4 regions of the Psychrosphaera ytuae genome follow, and region 4 is predicted to be linked to each of the others. Evidence: predicted binding sites of a transcription regulator. Region 4 holds the regulator's gene; each other region holds the start of a gene.
What was found. The regulator sigma-54, encoded in region 4, starts transcription at its own class of promoters, with help from an activator protein. The targets are predictions, from matches to a motif close to GTTGGCACGNNNNTNGNNT.

Region 1: J1N51_RS10160 (PEP-CTERM sorting domain-containing protein) is a predicted target of sigma-54. The motif match lies at 3,715-3,733, and genes of this name have one in related genera.
Region 2: fliE (flagellar hook-basal body complex protein FliE) is a predicted target of sigma-54. The motif match lies at 1,657-1,675, and genes of this name have one in related genera.
Region 3: J1N51_RS12595 (diacylglycerol kinase family protein) is a predicted target of sigma-54. The motif match lies at 3,888-3,906, and genes of this name have one in related genera.

Annotation. Positions count from the first base shown of each region.
Region 1 is NZ_CP072110.1:2,269,191-2,274,110, reverse strand. It holds gene prsT (XrtA/PEP-CTERM system TPR-repeat protein PrsT) at 45-2,693, shown strand; gene J1N51_RS10160 (PEP-CTERM sorting domain-containing protein) at 2,779-3,663, opposite strand; gene J1N51_RS10155 (FAD-binding protein) at 3,802-4,920, opposite strand, start outside.
Region 2 is NZ_CP072110.1:3,132,496-3,137,415, reverse strand. It holds gene fliF (flagellar basal-body MS-ring/collar protein FliF) at 1-1,159, opposite strand, end outside; gene fliE (flagellar hook-basal body complex protein FliE) at 1,260-1,613, opposite strand; gene J1N51_RS13770 (sigma-54-dependent transcriptional regulator) at 1,829-3,181, opposite strand; gene J1N51_RS13765 (sensor histidine kinase) at 3,178-4,401, opposite strand; gene J1N51_RS13760 (sigma-54 dependent transcriptional regulator) at 4,569-4,920, opposite strand, start outside.
Region 3 is NZ_CP072110.1:2,835,006-2,839,925, forward strand. It holds gene J1N51_RS12580 (sigma-54 interaction domain-containing protein) at 1-472, shown strand, start outside; gene J1N51_RS12585 (PRC-barrel domain-containing protein) at 477-1,208, opposite strand; gene J1N51_RS12590 (phospholipase A) at 1,229-2,173, opposite strand; gene J1N51_RS12595 (diacylglycerol kinase family protein) at 2,190-3,824, opposite strand; gene J1N51_RS12600 (hypothetical protein) at 4,169-4,612, shown strand; gene nhaA (Na+/H+ antiporter NhaA) at 4,602-4,920, shown strand, end outside.
Region 4 is NZ_CP072110.1:2,672,930-2,677,849, reverse strand. It holds gene J1N51_RS11915 (KpsF/GutQ family sugar-phosphate isomerase) at 1-238, shown strand, start outside; gene kdsC (3-deoxy-manno-octulosonate-8-phosphatase KdsC) at 238-804, shown strand; gene lptC (LPS export ABC transporter periplasmic protein LptC) at 804-1,355, shown strand; gene lptA (lipopolysaccharide transport periplasmic protein LptA) at 1,355-1,870, shown strand; gene lptB (LPS export ABC transporter ATP-binding protein) at 1,870-2,595, shown strand; gene J1N51_RS11890 (RNA polymerase factor sigma-54) at 2,644-4,140, shown strand; gene hpf (ribosome hibernation promoting factor) at 4,174-4,461, shown strand; gene ptsN (PTS IIA-like nitrogen regulatory protein PtsN) at 4,557-4,920, shown strand, end outside.

The sequences.
Region 1 (4,920 bases), 400 kb from region 4:
CTTCATGGTATAAAATAACAAATTCAAAAAATTATGGATTGATTATGAACCTTAAACTAACAGCAGTCGCAACAGCGTTGACGCTCGCATTAGCAGGGTGCTCTGGTGAAGATGCCGAATCTATGTACCAATCTGCACAACAAGATTTTAGTACACAAGATTATAAAACAGCGGTCATCAACCTCAAAAACGCTATTAAGGAAAATGGTACGCACCCTGATTATCGTGCCCTTCTTGGGGACGTCTATTTTGCCCAGGGCCAATTGCAAGCTGCGGAAAAAGAGTACATCAAAGCGATAGAATACGGTGGTGATGAGGAAGCTCTTCTAGCGAAACTTGCCGGCACATTATTCTATGCAGCAGACTTCCAACAAGTAACCGAAATAGAGTTAGAAGACCTTGACGCCTCGCCACAAAACATTGCTAAATTAAACGTGTTCAAAGGTATGTCGGCTTCTGCCTTAAACGATCGACAAGCTATGCTTGACTATTTAGAGTTGGCACAGAATACAAATCAACCATCTAATTATAAAGATATTGCCACTATATTAGTTCAAAACATAGATACGCCTCAGAAGGCATTAGAGTCTCTGTCAAAACTAACTATTGAAGATTCTGAAAGCTTAGCGTTAACACATTTGGTTTCGGGACACTTGGCAACGAGATCAGATCAAATTCAACAAGCCGTGACTCATTATCAGCAGTTTGTTGATAACAAACCTAACCTTTTACTCGGTAATTTATACCTTGCCGTTGCCCTGTTAAAAAATGAGCAATACGAGGAAACCATCAAGACTGCTAACAAGGTGTTAAAAGTCAGCCAATCACAACCTTTTGCAAACTTTTTAGTTGCTCAAAGCCAATATCAACTCAAGCAACACGAGCAAGCCAGTTTAGCGGCTGAAAAAGCGGTACAAAATGGCTACGACAACGTTAATTCGAGACTAGTCGCAGCACTTAGCGCTTTTAATCTACAAAAATACGAAGTTGCGTTTAAACACTTTAATACTATTCAGCAACAACTAGATGCTTCGCACCCAGCTAGACAAGTTATGTTAGCAACAGCCATCAAGCTTGGATCTGTCGAAGACATTGAGCAGTCTTTAGAAGATATAGAAGTTTCGGCTATTCAGCCTGAACTACTAAACGCAGCAAGCTTGGAGCTATTTAGAAGTGGTAAAGGCGAAATGGCCAAAGGGTTACTTAATCAAACTTCTGAGCTAGACCTAAACTCTTCAAGAGCTCTGAGCCAATTGGGCATGTTAAAAATCTCCAGCGGCGATGACGCTGGTATTAAAGATTTAGAAGCAGCTCTTGCTTTGCAACCAGATTCTGCACCTCTTTACCTGACACTTGGCTCGGCTTATTTACAATCTGGTAAGATTGACAAAGCAGAGGCTCTTATTGAACCTTTTATGAAGAGTCAGCCTAGTTCAGTAGAAGCATTTAATTATGCTGCACTCGTTTATATGCGAAGTGACCGAGTTAAAGTAGCAGCTGACTATTTAACTCAGGCAAAACAAATTGACCCAAGTAATAAAATGTCGCTGCTTTTCGATATTAACCAGGCCTTTGCTAATAAGCAGTTTAGACAAGCGTTCGATATTGCAATTTCGCTCTTAGATAAAGAACCCGCCTATACTCCTGCACTCAAGGCATTGTCTATTGCGGGGTTATCGCTAAACCTTAACAGTGAAGTTGAGTCTAGATTACAGAAAGCGGTTGATGCTTCGGATGGTTTTACTCAGATAAATTTGAAGGCAACTTTTCATTTTATCGAGAAAGACTACAAAGCAGCGCTACAGACGTTATCTTCTAATACCAATTTAAAAGAAGCGCCTAACCAAACTTGGTTATTAAAAAGTACTCTTGTTAGAAAACTGGAAGGCTACGAAGCAGGAAAGAACAGTTATCAAGAGTGGGTTAAAGCTCAACCAGCTAATGTCGATGCTTATTTGTATTTAATTACCTATTTAGAGACAAACTTTAAATCATCTGAAGCTTTTGAAGCGGCAAAATCGGCAATGACTCGTTTTCCGAATAATACTCGGATCAAACTTATCAATGCATATTATTTAAGCCTTAATGGTGAAAGTTCGAAAGCAGATCAACTATTGAACTCTCTAACAAATACAAATACTGATCCCTTGTATCTGTTAACCAAGAGTCAAATTGAAATCGCCAATAGGCGATACGAATCAGCAAATGAATTGGCACTACAAGCCTATAACGCGGCTCCTGCTTTTAATACGGTTCGTATTCGCTACGCATTGCTAAAACAAACAAATAGCAAAAGTGCAGCGCACCAGTTCGCCGAGAATCACTTAACTAAATATGACCAAGACTTCTCGTCTCGACTTATGTTGGCTAATGAATACATGGCAACAACACCAACGAAGGCGATAAGCCATTACGAATTTTTGGCAAAAAATACTGAAGCGAATGTCGTTGTACTGAACAATTTAGCTTATTTGAAATTGGAATCAGGTCAGCTTGAAGAAGCAAAACAATATGGAGAGGAAGCGGTTAAACACAGCCCAGACAACCCAAGTGTGTTGGATACAATGGCTATGATTTACTTTAAGATGAATGACTTAACACAAGCCAAAGCACTTATAAATAAAGCGGCACAATTAGCTCCTGACAATCAAAACATCCAGCTTCATTTACAACAAATTAATATGGCCGGATAATTCGGCCTCTAAAACTTTTTTTTGAACCAAGTAAAAACAAAAAAGGCCACTTTACAGTGGCCTTTTTGATTTGAGAAAAAATCTCTTATGCTTTACGACGAGCGTAACCCGCTACACCTAGTAGACCTAGAGCAAAAATGCCTAGTGTCATTGGCTCAGATACTGATGCACCTGAAGTGTTCGCGTTTTGAACGATTTTTAACTGGTAAGCTGTGTCACTCTTAAGTGAAAGTAAACCGCTGTCTTGAGTGCCTGTTTTGTTATATGCATATGTGCCATCAACAACAGAACCAGAAGAGCTAATACCGAATAATTCGTCATTATTTAAATCGAACGAGTACAGAGTAGTTGGTGCACAAAAGCCAGAACACTTCTCAATCAAGTCAATTTCGAACGCCCAGTCAGCATTACCAATACCACCACTCCAAGTGATATCAACCAATACATCGAACAACCAACCAAACGATAGGCCTAACCACACATCTTGTTGTGCAGTAAAGTCAAACGTCGCTTCTAACGAGTTAGAGATTTGTGAGTTGGTCTCACCTGTTTGGTAACCACCAACATCTGTGTAACTTGCCGTACGACCTGACGCACCACCAGGAGCGAAGATGTTACCAACTAGCGTAGCTTCTGAGTTTACAGAGCTCAATGGGCTAGTTTGCATAGCGTCTAGGTCAATATTTAGTGGAGCAAATGCGTCCGTAACCTGAGTTACGAAAGCTTCACCAGCCAAGTTACCATTTAACGTAGTGCTTACACTTGTACCGTTAAAGTTAATGATTGGTTGACCAATAAAACCAAAATCTACTGCAGGTTGAAGTTGGGTTTGACCTAAGCTGTCAGAAAACAACTTAATTTCTAAATTTGAGATGTCGATTTCAACAGATGAAAGCACATCTGCGTTCGCTGACGATGCCGCAAATGCAGCGCCAATCAACAAGCCTTTTGTAACCTTTGAAAATTTCATAACGTATTCCTTTTGATTGAACTTATTGTCAATGTTTAACTAATCAATTGAAAGCACATCTCGTGCCAATTTTAAAAACCAACAAAATCAACAACTTATAAAACAAAAGAGGAATATTGTTAAAAATTCTGACATCCATTATTGGATGTAATGATTTTTGCCAATAGTACAATGAGGATCCAAAGCGTTTTTCAAATCGCAGTGCACTTCTTTTAGGTTACTGTCAAATCCCAAAGAGTCTGTTTGCATTGCTCTTAAAGCCGAGCGATAAGAATATAATCCAAGTTTATTGAATTCATTCAGCATTTCGTCGTAACACTTAAGGGCTGCCTCATCTTCACCAGGTAGCTCACGGTCGAAAATAATTGAAATAACGCAATCTACGGCTTTTTCATTAAGTAATGTAATCGATAGCGTTGGATCAAAGCCAAATTTTTGAGAAACCCTGGTGGATGTATCAATCATTAATTGAATAGTTTCTCTTGTCATTGGTCCTATGGGTGCTAACCAAAATAAACCGACATTATCAGCGTCAGGATCTCTTACACCTGCAACTTCTGACACTTGTCGCTTTCGATAATAAACTGAATCGATAAAATAATTTGTCGGCTTACCTTGTTTAAGCCCTAATAGCTCTTTTAAGACAATGAGTTGCTTGCCCAGTTTGTTAGCAATATTTGGTAGTGTCGATTTAACGATACCGGAGTTAACTAAACCTTGCGCCAACTCAATTTGTTTGGGAGTCAACATTATTATCTTACAGTTCAGTTTTCTCAGTGCCTTCTTTACTATTTTTGATTTAGCCTCGAGCTCAGCTGAACTATCGGCATAAACTGCCCCCGAAATAGTCCAAGGGCTAATATCATGTTTATTAGAGATCCTTTCGACTAAGGAGTCTGGCAGGGGCGTACTTCCCTCAGTTTCCCTAAATGGATACCTCATAAGAGCTTGTATTCCCTTGTGGGTATTGCCACAGTGCATTTGTGAGTCTAATACTCTCGATAGCTTCAAGGGACGCAAAGCTTCAACAGCATCTAAATAATCCTCATTGCTATTGAGCTTTACAAAAAACTTTTTGATATATTGTTTTGCAGGCATTAGATGCAAATACATTGCGGTTACTATGCCTAGGTTGGATTGGCTGAATATTCCCTCAATTACCGGTCCATGGCCAAATTTGTGTACACCTATATTTGCAGCGTCAATATGACCTGCATGTCCTGTTTTTATAAACCGACCATCTGCTAAAACAACCTC
Region 2 (4,920 bases), 460 kb from region 4:
GCATAGTCCCGTCTTCGCCCACAGTGCGGATATAATCAACCGCAACTGACACACTTAGACGACGTACTACACCCGTTTGATTTTGTTTATGACTAATTGTTTGGTCCAACTCGTAGTTGCGAGTTTGTTCTTTTGACGAACGGCCCGTCGCGCCTCGAGTACGAGCGTTAGCTGCGTCTTCAGGAATATCAGACTCTAGTGGCGGCTGGTTTGATAACGCGCCTGGAATTCCCACAGGGCCAGACCCTGTTTGATTTTCTTCGATTAGCATTTCACTGCGAATCGCCGGTAAATCAGGGTTATAGGTTTTTTGAGTCTCTTGAACTTGGGTAAAGTCCATAGTCACATCGACCTGCGCCGTGTAGTTCTCCATGCCGATAACAGGAGACAAAATGGCGTTGATCTTTTGTAAATACTCATCTTCGCGTTTTTGTTCAATTTCAAATTGTTTACGCGAAAGAGCAGATAATGAATTTTGTGAACCAGAGTTAAGTAGGCGGCCATTTTGGTCTGTTACTGTGACTCGGGTTGGTGACAAACCTTGGACCGCTGACGCAACAATATCAACGATAGAATCAGTTTCTTCTGCTGTCAGCATTCTGCCGCGCTTTAAAGTTACAACCACTGTTGCAGAAGGCTCTTTAGTATGACGAGCAAAAATATTTTGTTTCGGAATAGCCAGTAAAACTCGTGCTCTACTTACTGTGTTTAATTCTTCAATGGTACGAGCCAATTGCTGCTCACGGCTGTGCTTTAAGCGTTCAGTTTCCATGCGTTGGCTAACACCAAATCCAGTGTCTTGTAGCAAAATTTCCGAACCTTCCGTTGGCGCTTGTGATAGGCCACCACGAGCAAGTGACAATTTAATGTCTTGATAACGGTCCGCTGGTACTTTAATAACGTTTTGCTCTAAAACGTACTCAATTTTTTGAGCGTCAAGATAGTCCAGTGTTTCGATTAACTGTTCAGTTTCGAACTGGCCAAGAGGACGCATTTCTGGCTCTCGTGACCACAAGAAAATAATGATGGTAATTGCGATACAAATGACCAAAGCTAAAATCAGTGCACCTTGGCGCAATACTTCTGCGCTAGAAACGGCGTTTAAAAAGCCTGACTTTTGCTCTTCAACATTATCGGCGTCGTTATTCAATGACACCATGTCATTGCCAACGTCATGCCCTGTTGCTACTTGTGTTGAAAGTTCGTCTGCCACGGGAAACCCTTAATTCTAATTTACGACAACTAGGTCAAACACCAGATTAAACTGGCATACTCATAATGCTTTTGTACGACTCAACCAACTTATTTCTAACCTGGACGGTCGCTTCAAAGGCAATACCCGCTTTTTGTGAAGCAATCATAGCTTCAGCAAGAGAAACTGAACGGTCACCCATTTCAACTGCGTTTTTAAGTTGACCTGCATTCGATTGAAGATCGTTAACATTGTCTACAGCCTGCTTTAACAAATCACCAAAGTTAGCTGATGAAGGGTTATTGACCTTCTCAACCTGGTTGAAAGGAGTAATGTCATTATTTGGACGAATCGTTGGGCTTGAAGCCTGAGACGCCATAGACTGTAACTCGGCGTATAGATTGTTCGCTTGAATGTTCATTATTGTATCCTCGTTCAGGAGTATTGTTTACCTAAACGAGATAAAGCACAAAAGGTGCCAACTTATTTAATAACAAATTCAACAAGTTAGGTGACTTTGAGGTATAAATTTTGATGACAAAAGTTTGACATAAAAAAGTCCACCGCCTAAGAATGGAGAGAAATTAGACAGTGGACAATATGGATAGATGGTTTTTATTTAACTACTTACGTGGATTAAGCTGGCACCTCGATGCCTTGTTCACGCATTTTAGCGAGCTTATAGCGCAGCGTACGAGGGCTAATACCAAGCTTTTCAGCAACGTCTTTTCGTTTGCCTTGGCAAGCCTGTAATGCATCAAGAATAATTCGATTTTCTTGATCTCTAATTTCTGATTTAAAGGCAGTCGTGTCATCCGCTGCATTGTTTGACGCCTGGATATTGGCAGCAACACTATCAACTGCAAATTCTTCAACAAGAATGTGGTCACTTTCTATTGTGTCTGAAGCGCATAAGATCAGAGCGCGCTGGATCACATTGTCGAGTTCACGAACGTTACCTGGCCAGTTATGCGATAACAGCTTTGCTTTAGCGGCAGAACTAAGCTCAGGAATTTCACGACCTTGCTCGATACAATAACGTTGTAATAAATGCTCTGTAATTGGCAGTAAGTCGTCTTTGCGCTGTGCTAATGGCAACCACTTAATTGGGAAAACATTAAGTCGATAATACAAATCTTCTCTAAACTTTCCTTCTTTAACAGCTGTCATTAAGTCGCGGTTCGACGTTGCCAAAACTCTTACGTCTAACTTTATGGTTTTACGGCTACCTAAGCGCTCTACTTCGCGTTCTTGTAGGACACGCAATAGTTTTGCTTGAAGATTTAAATCCATCTCGGTAATTTCGTCGAGCAAAATAGTACCGTGTTGAGCTTGTTCAAACTTTCCAGGACAGGCTTGAACGGCACCAGTAAACGCACCTTTTTCATAACCAAATAAGGTGGCTTCTAACATATTGTCTGGAATTGCAGCACAGTTAATAGCAATAAAGTCATGCTCGGCACGGCTAGATTGGTCATGAATGTATCGCGCCATCACTTCTTTACCCGAACCACTTGGACCTGAAATCATCACTGACGCATCAGAAGCTGCAACTCGACTTGCTAATTTAAGTAACTCTATACTTTTCTTGTCGGCTACAACTGGGTTGTGCTTTTCAGCCTGTTTGGCTGGTGCGTATCGACCTACCATGTTGAGCAACACTTCTGGTGCAAATGGCTTCGCCATGTAATCTATCGCACCGTATTTCATTGCTTCAACTGCGTGATCAATCGTTGCATAAGCAGTCATCAACAAAAACGGTGTGTTTGGATATAACTTTTTAACTGACTTCAACAAGTCTAAACCTGACAGGCCGCCCATTTGAACGTCTGATACTATTATGTCAATCACGGTTTCTTTGAGTTTGACCAAAGCCATTTCGGCAGAATCCGCTTCAACTACTGCATATCCAGCAATTGATAACGTATCAACTAATGCTTCGCGTAAACCTGAGTCGTCTTCAACGACTAATACTTGAGATTGGCTCATGCTAGTACCTCCTGGCGTGGTGTTTCGACACGCTGAATATCACTTTTAGGTGCCAATTTAATTGGCAAATAGATTGAGAAAATTGCGCCACCCGTTGGTTTGTTGACAACTTCAACACTACCTTGGTGCGCTTGAGCGACCGTTTTAACCACCGACAAGCCTAAACCTGTACCTTGAGAGCGCGTGGTATAAAACGGTTCAAAAATTTTGTCGATGACTTCTGGCTTGATTCCTGGACCATTGTCTTCAACAGAAATACAAACCTGATTTGGCTGGCTATCAACCCGGCGTGCAGCAAGGTGAACGTGAACACCTTGTCCTACAACTTGCACGGCATTGTGAACTAAGTTGGTTATAGCGCTTGCTAAACTGGTTTTGTTAGCCAGTAACTCGATATCTGGTTCTGGTAGCTCGACCGTCATAGTACCGGCCTGCTGAACCATCGCATCCGCACCTTGGTGAACGCTGGTGAGCAACTGCTGCAGTGATACTTGTTCTAATACTTGGTTTTCACCGCTTTTGGCAAACATCAACATATCGTTAACTTGATTTTCTAAATCTGTTAAACGAGATGACAATTTATTGACGAAATTAGATTTTTGTTCGGCTTTAAGGCGGTTATTCGATAAATTTGCTGCGTATAACATCGCCGCTGACAAGGGTGTGCGGATCTGATGAGCCAAACTCGCGACCATACGACCTAATGCCGAAACACGTTGAAGGTGACTGATACGCTCTTGTAACTGACGAGTTTCGGTAAGATCCGTCATAACAATCAACTGCCCAGATTTAAGAGGCATTATTTCAAGCTTTACACGACGACCGGTCTGTAAAGACACTTCATGACCGTCATCTTCTCTAGGTTTGAATGAACGGGCAATAACAGTACGCCATTTTTCGCCTTCTAGTGGCTCACCAAGTAACTGAATCGCTTGTTTGTTTGCCTGGCGGACCATGCCTTTGTTATCTAAAACCACAACGCCGTTTGGCAACACGTCAACAAGATGACTCAGCTCTTCGTTTTGCTGACGCATTTCATTAATTTGTTCTGAGCTTAGAGCATCGTTTGATGCCTTCTCATGAGTGATTCCAGCATAATCGGCAGATGACGCGTGTTCAGGATCGGCAAAGCTACGAAACTTTGACGTAAAAGACGCGAGTTTGATGTTGGCATCGACAACTCGGCGCTCTGACATGACGGTTGAAATTCTGGCTGACATAATACTGGCCTCACTGGTTTTAATACACAGTGGATAATACAACCATCATGCCAACTTTTATTTTCAATAATTACAACAACTTAATGGGGTGCTGATACCTTTTTGACTGATTCAATTTTTTGACTATTCAAAAAAACAACTCAAAAAAAAGGACAGCATTTGCTGTCCTATTCATCTTTATTTAAGTCGTACTTTTTCATTTTTTCGACGAGTGTTGTTCGCCTTAAAGAGAGCTGCTCGGCGGCTCTCGACACAACGTAATCACAATTTTGTAGTGCTTGTTCAATAAGGTTGATTTCTAACTCTGACAGGTACTCTTTTAAATCCAGCCCTTCTGGTGGCAGCATAACCGTTGTTGGATCCGCAAACGTAGTTGCAGACATAACAAAGTCATCATCCGGCTCATCAGATTCTTCTTCATCATTAAATGCAAATATGTCATTCAACGCTTGGCGCTCTAATATTTCGTCCGGATACTCAGGAACAAACGGCGCTTCATCTGTGTAACAATAACGTTGC
Region 3 (4,920 bases), 160 kb from region 4:
AGCAATAGATTCCCACATTAGAGAAGACTTGTACTTTAGGCTCGCTCAATTTCCCTTGATGTTACCTCCCCTAAACCAAAGAGGTGAAGATATTGCGGGGCTAGCTCAGCACTTTTTAGCCTACCGCAATATGGAAAACGACAGTGCCAAATACTTAAGTAAAGATACTCTCGAATTATTAGAAGGCCACAGTTGGCCAGGTAACGTCAGAGAATTAAAACACGTTATTGAACGAGCGTTTATTTTGGCAGAAGCCGAGATTTTGCCAGAACATATTATCTTTGATGAAGTGACCCAGGACGACGACCAGATTGTGGAAGGAATTCCACTCGATGTCCCTTTGGAAACGCTCGAACAGATTGCAATCGAGAAGAACTTGGAAAACAACCAAGGAAATAAATCCGAAACCGCTGAAAAGCTTGGTATCAGTGTCAAAACACTTTATAACAAGCTCGATAAATATAGTCAGTAACCGCTTATGCGGTTACTGGTGACGCCTCCATCATAGCCAAAAACTCATCACTATTGATCGCCTTAGGATCAAAGTGAGGGTTAGCTGACAGTTGGTGTTTATTTAGAGTGATAGCTACTTTTTGTTCTTGCCAACTAAAGGCCTTTATCGCCGTGTTTTTAACGACCGCCAGGTTGTTGTTCAACAGTGCAGAGTCTACATCAACTACGCAATAGGGCAGTGACCAGTTTTTGGTATTGACGACAAAGTCATAAAAACCGTGCTCGGACCCGTCAGCGCATTCGCATCGATAGCCTGTTACTTCGTTGGTTGAACGTAAATCAATCTGTTGCTCTGTACTTTCGAGAGAATCAGGTTGCTGCTCGGGTAACTTTAATAAAGTCGGATCGGAACTGACTCCCCATAAATCTGTCCCCATCCAATAATACCCATAGCCATAATGACGGTACAATTCTGCTTCAAAATGTCGAGACACAGTCTCGTACTCTTCGACTCCCGGGCTACTCTTTACCTGCTCTTGAGTGATAGATAAATGCAGCTCTTTGCTATCAATATTGACGTAAAATATTGATACGGAGCTAACCAGTACTTTCTGACTTAAGGGATTCCATTTTTGTGGATCTATGACGAGATAGCGTACTACTTTATCTTTTTCGGATATTAAGCAGTCACTCACTTGACCAAATTGGCCGTCAATCGCAAACACCTTGTATCCAATTAATTGCTTCAAGCTCATTAACATAGTCGACTCCTTGATTAAATAAAGTTTAGTTGTACACCAATGCCAAGCCGTTGTTGATGGCGATTGTAATCAATAAGCGAATCGCCATAGCCATTGAAATACTGAATTAGAACTTTGTATTTTTCGGTGAATTGGTAATTAAAATTCAGCTCGATGGCGCCACGATTTTCACTAAAGTCCAAATTGTTCCGCCATTTAGCGAAAAAGTGATAGTGCTTATATTGATGGCCTACCTCAAACTCAAAATTTCCCAGATAGTCGGTAATGTCAGGGTTGTCATCACCGGTGGGGTCCAATTCATCGTCTTTTTCGTTTTCTGGAATACGCCACCAAACCTTTAATGCGTAATAGGTATCATCAATATCGATTAGAGCCTGCACATATAACCGATTCCAGCTTCGCGAGTTGAACAAGTCTTGACCATTGGATTGATGATTAAATCCAAGTCTTAGCTCATTAAATGGAACTCCAAGTAATTCATATTCATTTTTGAAACTGTAAAAAACTTCAGGTTCATAGTCAGTTTCTCTAAATGGCTTTGAGGCATCAGCGTTATACACTTGCCAAAAAGACACAGCCGTAAAAGCTGCATATAACCCAGAGCCATTTTCTTGGTTGAAGATCGGCATTTTTATACTGAGCTGAAACTTGGCCTCGAAGTTATCAATATTTTCTGGCGTAAGTCCTTGTACTGCAGTACTACTTGGGTTTGTGGCATAAGTGACAGGTAAAATATAGTTTCTGCGGTGTTGTAGAAGCGTAAAAGGATTTGCGAGAGCGCGACGCTCGAGTCGCTCTTTTTTATGTAATATTTCTGACGCTTTACTTGTGTTAGGGCGATCTGTATTAGGGCTAGCAGTTTGAGTGCTGTCTGTTTGATCGTTACTAGCTTGAGAGTAAGTCTGAAAACTGACAACTCCACAAAATAGCGTTAGCGTAAATACGGTTCCTTTGGTCATGAACACTTTTCTTTCCTTAGTATTTAAGATCAATTAATACATTGAGTGAGGCTGGACGAATAGATGTCTTTATGGTGTCACAGGCATAGGTTTCACCATCAACAACATAGCCAATTTCGTGCTCAGCTTTGATATGAATTTTTTTGGCTTTGGCGGTGTTTATAGCCTCGTTAACGCTATCGTCCTCAGCAAAACCTGCCGCTAATAGAGAGGCGATGTCATAGACTTTTTCGACTGGATTATCTGTAGGTGTCAACCAAGTAATATTGAGTAGACCGTCTTTGTAATCGGGCTCACCATTGCCTTGGGCGAGTAAAGTGGTGAGCGGCGCTGCGTTGGCAATCACTAGACTGGTAGTTTCGATTACTTTGGCTGGTTCGTCATCAAATTGAACTAACAACTGCATAGGTTCTTCTTCATGCAATGCTTGCCAAAAACCGTGGAGGTAGGCAAATTGACCAAGTTGATTTTTGGTTTCACGGTCGGCTCTTTTGATCATTTGCTCTTCGATACCAACAGCCGTGACTAAAAGCATGGTTTTGTTATTACATATGGCGGTGTCTATCGCTTGAGTGTGCTCCGACAGAATATGGTCAAGAGCCGTTTGGATTGGAATAACTTTACTTTCCACACCAAAAAGGCTGTGAGCTAATGCATTAGCAGTACCTAACGGAATGATACCGAACTTGATATCTGTGCCGGTCAACACTGACGCCACTTCTGCAAGTGTGCCATCTCCGCCACCGGCAATAATGATTTTGGCACCGGCTTCGACGGCTTGCTCGGCAAGTTCTTGGGCACTTGTATCTGGTGAGGTTTCGACGACGTTTAAATTAAACTTTTCACCAAGCACATTTTCAATTTCTTGTTTGTGCTGTTTCCACTTGCCTTTACCTGAAACTGGATTCGCTATTAGCCACGTCGGGTTAAACAACTTTATGTCGCCTTTGTCTCGATATGTAATCAACTTTTTGAGTTGGCTCTTGTTGAGTCCAGCTTGACTGCGAATATCGGTAATACTTTCAAGTACCTCTCTAGGTGACAAATCTGGGTACTTTGCCAATATGTAGGCTGCCACACAGAATAGTGAGCGGCCGCGGCCTAGAGCACAGTGAACAAGAACGGGCTTATTTTGATGAAGTTTTAAATCCATCCAATTAAGAGCCTGTCGCAATTGTTCAGGAGAGGGACTTTGGTGATCTAATATGGGAATGTTGAGATAATCGATGTCCAGATAATGACTACTCCAGTCTAAGGCATCAAATTCACACGTCACATCTAAAACGGCACCAATATCGTACTCTTCTAGACTAAGTGCCTCTTCAGTACTTAATCGACTCGCCAAGTAAATATTATCTCTGATGTGATGAACGAAATGGTGCTCACGTTTCGCATCTTTTGACTTTTCGATACGGTTGTAAATCTGTACGCCTAGCATAAAAGGGTAAAACAACACTCTCATTAGAGTGGGAATCGAACCGTCAGCACGCTTTCTAAAAATCTTTGGCTGTTTGGTTAGGTATGCAATAAAAACGAGGAATAGGGAAACACCAACCCAAGCCAATAGGGCACTTAAAAATAGATTAGACACAGTACTTGCTGCTGCAAATAAAATTAAACTGATTAACCCGTAAATGTACTCGACGTACATATCCGCTCCTTAGCTCTTTGTGTTGTAAAGTTTTTGTCCTGAATTTGCTTTGTCTTATCGATAAAGCCAGAACCGTGCCTAATAGTTAAGTTACTGATAAGTATGGGTTAGGGTTGAGAAAATGCGAATTTTTTGGTTTCACCCAATTAAAGCTATGTAAGTTTTACAGAGGGAGCTTGTTAAAAGTTCAGGTTTTGAACCGTTTTATATTCGTTTTTTATTTAAAGTACTTAGCTAAACGTTTGTTATCTATTGAGTTAGAAGGAAACTGCATCATTTTGGCACAGTAATGGCAATTCCCTTAGGTAAGATAATTAAGTAAGACTAAAACAAAGGTGTACACAATGAATAAGGTAACAAATTCATTGTCTCTACAATTCAACGAGGCAAAGGATTTTTATCACAACTTAGCCTCTCATACAGAAGACTTAACAGTAAAACACGCGCTACTTAAAGTGTCTGAGGTGTTTTCGGTGATGCAAAATAAAGCCAACTCATTACCCCCAGAGCAAGAGTTTGAACAGGTCATGATGAGTTTGTACACAAAATGGCAAAGCAACTTAGGAGAACTAAAAGTAGGTTTACCTAATCAGCCTCATGTTTCAGTACTTCAACAACGTATTGATATCGAAAAACACAATTTGTCGTTGCTGCGCCGCATCGCAGCCAATAGCGATAATGAGGCCGTCAAACGCTGGGTAGCTGATTTAACGGCGAAATACCTAGATGCAATCGAAAGCCTGACACACTGTTCTGTAACAAAGGACTCAATTCAATATGAAAGATAACCGTTTAACTCAGCCAGCAGAGGGCCAGCCGCCAGAGCTTGAACAAAAGGTTGCAGAGGTATTACACCCTTTTCAACGTTTTATTCACGATCAAACCACCAGTAGTAAGACCTTATTTTTATTTACTGTCGTCGCTTTATTGATTGCCAATACCGGGTTTAATGAGCCTATGACGGCATTTTTTGACACCTATATAGGTGTTGCGCTCAACGACCGTCTTTACCAAATGTCATTGTTGCACTGGATTAACGATGGTCTGATGGCTTTGTTTTTTCTCATTTTAGGCATGGAAATAAAACGAGAAGTAT
Region 4 (4,920 bases):
CATCTTTACCGATGGTGACCTTCGACGTTGGATGGATAAAGATCAAGTAAATCTCAGCACTGTAATAACTGAGGTAATGACCAAAAACTCAGTAACAAGTAAACCCGCTACTTTAGCTGCAGAAACACTATCCTTAATGGAACAAAAGAAGATCAGTGCTTTATTTATTGTCGATGCTCAACACAAGCCTCTCGGCGCATTAAACATGCACGACATGCTAAAAGCAGGGGTTATCTAATGGAATTATTTGGACAGTGGTATCAGCCCGTCACTACAGAAGTGATCAACAAAGCCAAACAATTAAAACTCCTGATATGTGATATTGATGGTATTTTTTCTGATGGCTCTGTGTATATGGGCAATAGCGGTGAAGAAATCAAAGCCTTTAACACTAAAGATGGCTTTGGGCTCAAAGCTCTAATGAACTCTGGCGTTGAAGTTGCAGTTATAACAGGCAGAAAATCTGAAATTGTCGCCCGCCGTATGGCAAGTTTAGGCGTTAAATACGTCTACCAAGGCATGGAAACCAAACTGATTGGCTACCAAGAATTGTGCAAAGACCTCAACGTCAGCGCTGAACAAGTAGGCTTTATCGGCGATGACTTTCCGGATTTACCTGTGATGCGAAAAGTAGGTTTGTCGGTATCTGTTAGCGACGGTCACCCATACGTCAAACAAGTTGCCGATTACGTTACGGTAACAGGCGGTGGTAAAGGCGCTGTCCGAGAATTAACGGACCTTATTATCATGGCACAACAAGGCGAGCATTACCTAACCTCCACTGTTGCAGGAACCAGCAGCTAATGCCAAAGAAATTACTCGTCCTTCTTATTTTTATCGGGATCAGTATTTATCTGTGGTATCCCGCTTTTAATACAACGGAACAAGCGGCCAGTAATACGGACCCTGTGTTAGTGCCAGATTTTACTGCAAAGCTTCTACATCAGGAGTTGTTTGATCACACTGGCAATTTAAAACAAGAAGTCTTCTCGCAAAAGATGGAGCATTTTGCCGATTTAGATCTAACCTACTTTGAACAACCCGAATTTATTATTTACCAAAACGACAGTCCCTATTGGCGACTGTCTGCCAAAGTCGGCAACATGCAAGATGGTAAATTGACCTTGGATGAAAACGTCCAAATGTTACAGTTAGACAACAACGAGCTGGTTAATTCTATCGAAACCAGTTTTCTAGAAATCGATTTAAATTCACAATTCGTCACAACCGATAAAATGTTTGTTATTAAAGGACAAAGAACAACCATTACCGGATATGGACTCAATGCTGATTTGAAAGAAGGCAGAGTTAAAATGACGAAACACGTACAAACCATTCTGAAAGGAAATCAATAATGACGATAAAACAATTTGCTATAGCCCTGGGTTTGACTCTGTTATCTACTTTTAATGCATTGGCGTCAGATGACCTGACTATCGATGCACAAGAGCAAGACTTAAACTTTAAAAAGAACACTATGTTTTTCAAAGGTAATGTTCAGATCAACCAAGGTTCGATGAAAATCAAAGCGGATGAGCTATATGTCATCACAAAAGACGGTGCCGCCGAAAAATTGATCGCAAAAGGCAGTCCAGCTACCTTTTCACAGAGCAGTTCAGAAGGCGATGAACTAGAAGCGAACGCGACAGAAGTCATCTATTTGGTCAACGAGCGAATTCTTGAATTGAGAGGCTCTGCAAAGTATCGTCAAGGCGGTTCTGTGGTTGATAGTGCAAACGGTAACATTACATTCGATTTAGAAAACAAACGCGTTAAAGCAGTTGGTGGCACCGAGAACAATGGTCGTGTTACAACAACCATCAAAATCAAGCCAAAAACAAATAACGAAAAAGATTCAGGTAACGATTAATGACAAAGTTAGTCGCTCAACATTTAGCGAAGTCATATAAAAGTCGACAGGTCGTCAAAGACGTTAGCTTGTCAGTAGAAGCCGGCCAGGTCGTAGGCTTATTAGGCCCCAATGGTGCTGGCAAAACGACAACTTTTTACATGATTGTTGGCCTTGTACCAAATGATAAAGGTTTGATTCAGCTCGACGACATAGACTTGAGTCACGAACCTATGCACGTTCGAGCTCGAAAAGGAATCGGCTACCTGCCGCAAGAGTCTTCTATCTTCAGAAAATTAACGGTTTCACAAAACATCATGTCAGTTTTGCAAATGCGTAAAGACATTGACGCAAACCAGCAAGCTGATTTACTGGATGATTTAATCGCCGAATTTCATATTGACCACATTCGAGATAGCCAGGGTATGGCGCTATCCGGTGGTGAGCGACGTCGAGTCGAAATTGCCCGAGCACTTGCAGCAGACCCTAAAATTATCTTGCTTGATGAACCATTTGCTGGTGTTGATCCTATCTCAGTGATCGATATCAAAAAAATTATTCAACAACTCACGGCAAAGGGCATTGGCGTGTTAATTACAGATCATAATGTCCGTGAAACACTTGATGTCTGTGAAAAAGCCTATATCGTTAGTCATGGGGAGCTAATTGCCGAAGGCACCCCAGCGGAAGTTTTAGAAAGTGAGATCGTTAAGCAAGTTTATCTTGGTGACCAGTTCAAACTTTGATAATTTATAAAGAGATAATCTTAATTAAGTCAGTAAGTTCCGGATAAGATGAGACCTACACTCCAACTCAAAATGGGTCAGCAGTTAACAATGACCCCGCAATTGCAACAAGCGATTAGACTGTTGCAACTGTCGTCTTTGGAATTGCAACAAGAAATCCAAGAAGCCTTGGATAGCAATCCTTTATTGGAGTCCGATGACTTTGATAACTACGATGGCCAAGAAGCCTCGGAAGTTACTCAAATCGACACTCATCAAGAAAGCCAAGAAAACGGCGCGAGTAACGATGACGAAATCGAATGGACCAAGGACGAGATAAGCACTAACGAAGCACTGCAAGATCAAACCATGGGAGATGAGCTTCCTACAGACTCTACATGGGATGATTACATGAGCGCAGCCCCTGCTAGTTCTGGGCCGGCTTATGAAGGTGAAGACACTGTCTATCAAGGTGAGACTACAACCAACATCCAAGATCATTTACGTTGGCAGCTTAATCTATCCCCTTTTTCTGAACATGATCTGGCAATTGCCACGGCTATCATTGATGCCATAGACGAAAAAGGCTTTTTAACTGTTTCAACTGAAGACATTGTAGAGGCAGTTGATATTGAAGACGTTGAAATAGAAGAAGTTGAAGCCGTCTTAAAACGCGTCCAAAACTTCGACCCTATCGGTGTCGCATGCCGAGGATTGCAAGAGTGTATGGTTGTGCAGTTACGTCAATACAGCGACGACACACCTTGGAAAAAAGAGGCCATTGACCTCATTCAAGAACACATAGATTTATTGGGTAACCGTGATTACCGCACGATTATCCGCAAAACCAAACTCAAAGAACACGAGCTCAAAGAAACACTAGAGCTGATTCAAACCCTCAACCCTAACCCTGCAAGCATAGTGATTAAAGACGAAATTGATTACGTCATCCCTGATGTGAGCGTGGTTAAGAAAAAAGGTCGTTGGATAGTTGAGCTAAATCCGAATTCTATGCCTAAAATTAAAGTGAACGAACAATACGCTTCACTGTCTAAAACGGCAAAGAACAATTCTGACGCGCAGTTTGTTCGTTCTCACTTACAAGAAGCTAAGTGGTTTATTAAGAGTTTGGAAAGTAGAAACGACACATTGTTAAAAGTATCAAATTGTATTGTGCAACAGCAGCAAGCCTTTTTCGAATATGGGCCGGAAGCGATGAAGCCGATGGTATTGAATGATGTAGCGGAAATGGTCGATATGCATGAGTCAACAATCTCACGTGTGACGACTCAAAAGTACATGCACACACCAAGAGGAATATTTGAACTCAAATACTTCTTCTCAAGTCACGTCAGTACTGAAAATGGCGGTGAATGTTCATCTACCGCTATCCGCGCCTTAATCAAAAAGCTAGTTGCTGCAGAAAACCAAGCTAAACCGCTAAGTGACAGTAAGATTGCTGATATCCTGGCCGAACAGGGCATCCAAGTAGCCAGGAGAACTATCGCAAAATACCGGGAATCGTTAAACATTCCCCCTTCAAACCAAAGAAAACGATTGGTGTAGTTTCACCAATCAAATCAAAAGAAGGAAGAGCATATGCAAATTAACCTAACTTGTCGTCACGTCGAGCCTACTGAGTCATTAAAAGACTATGTAGATACGAAATTTGCAAAATTAGAACGTCATTTCGATCATATTAACAACGTCCATGTGATTTTAGACGTCGAAAAACTGATACAACGCGCAGAAGCGACTATGCATGTTAATGGTGGTGAACTTTTTGCCACATCTGAACATAGTGATATGTACGCAGCCATTGATTCTTTAATTGATAAACTTGACCGTCAGGTCAAAAAACACAAAGAAAAATTAACTCGGCACTAAAGGTTAATTTTAAGTAATACTAGAGGCGCTAAGGACGGCGCCTTTTAACTCATCTTTTGAGACGAAAATCAAAAGACCCAAGCAGTAAAAATGCCATGAAATTAAAAGTACTTCTGCAGCCTGAATGCACCAAAGTGTTATCAGACTGCCAAAGCAAAAAGAAAATCCTAGAACATATTGCAGAGATTGCTAGTAGCCAGTTACCGGATTTGAACTGCTCTGAAGTGTTAGCGAGTTTGATGAACCGTGAAAAACTAGGAAGCACAGGAATTGGCAACGGGGTTGCTATTCCACACGGCAAAATCAAACCAGAGGGCAACAAGGTCGTTGCGGTTCTTCTTGTAAGCCACCCTGCAGTTGATTACGACGCAATTGATAATCGCCCTGTCGATGTTTTTTGTGCCTTAATCGTGCCAGAAGACCAATGTGAAACGCATTTACAAACGCTTGCGAATATTG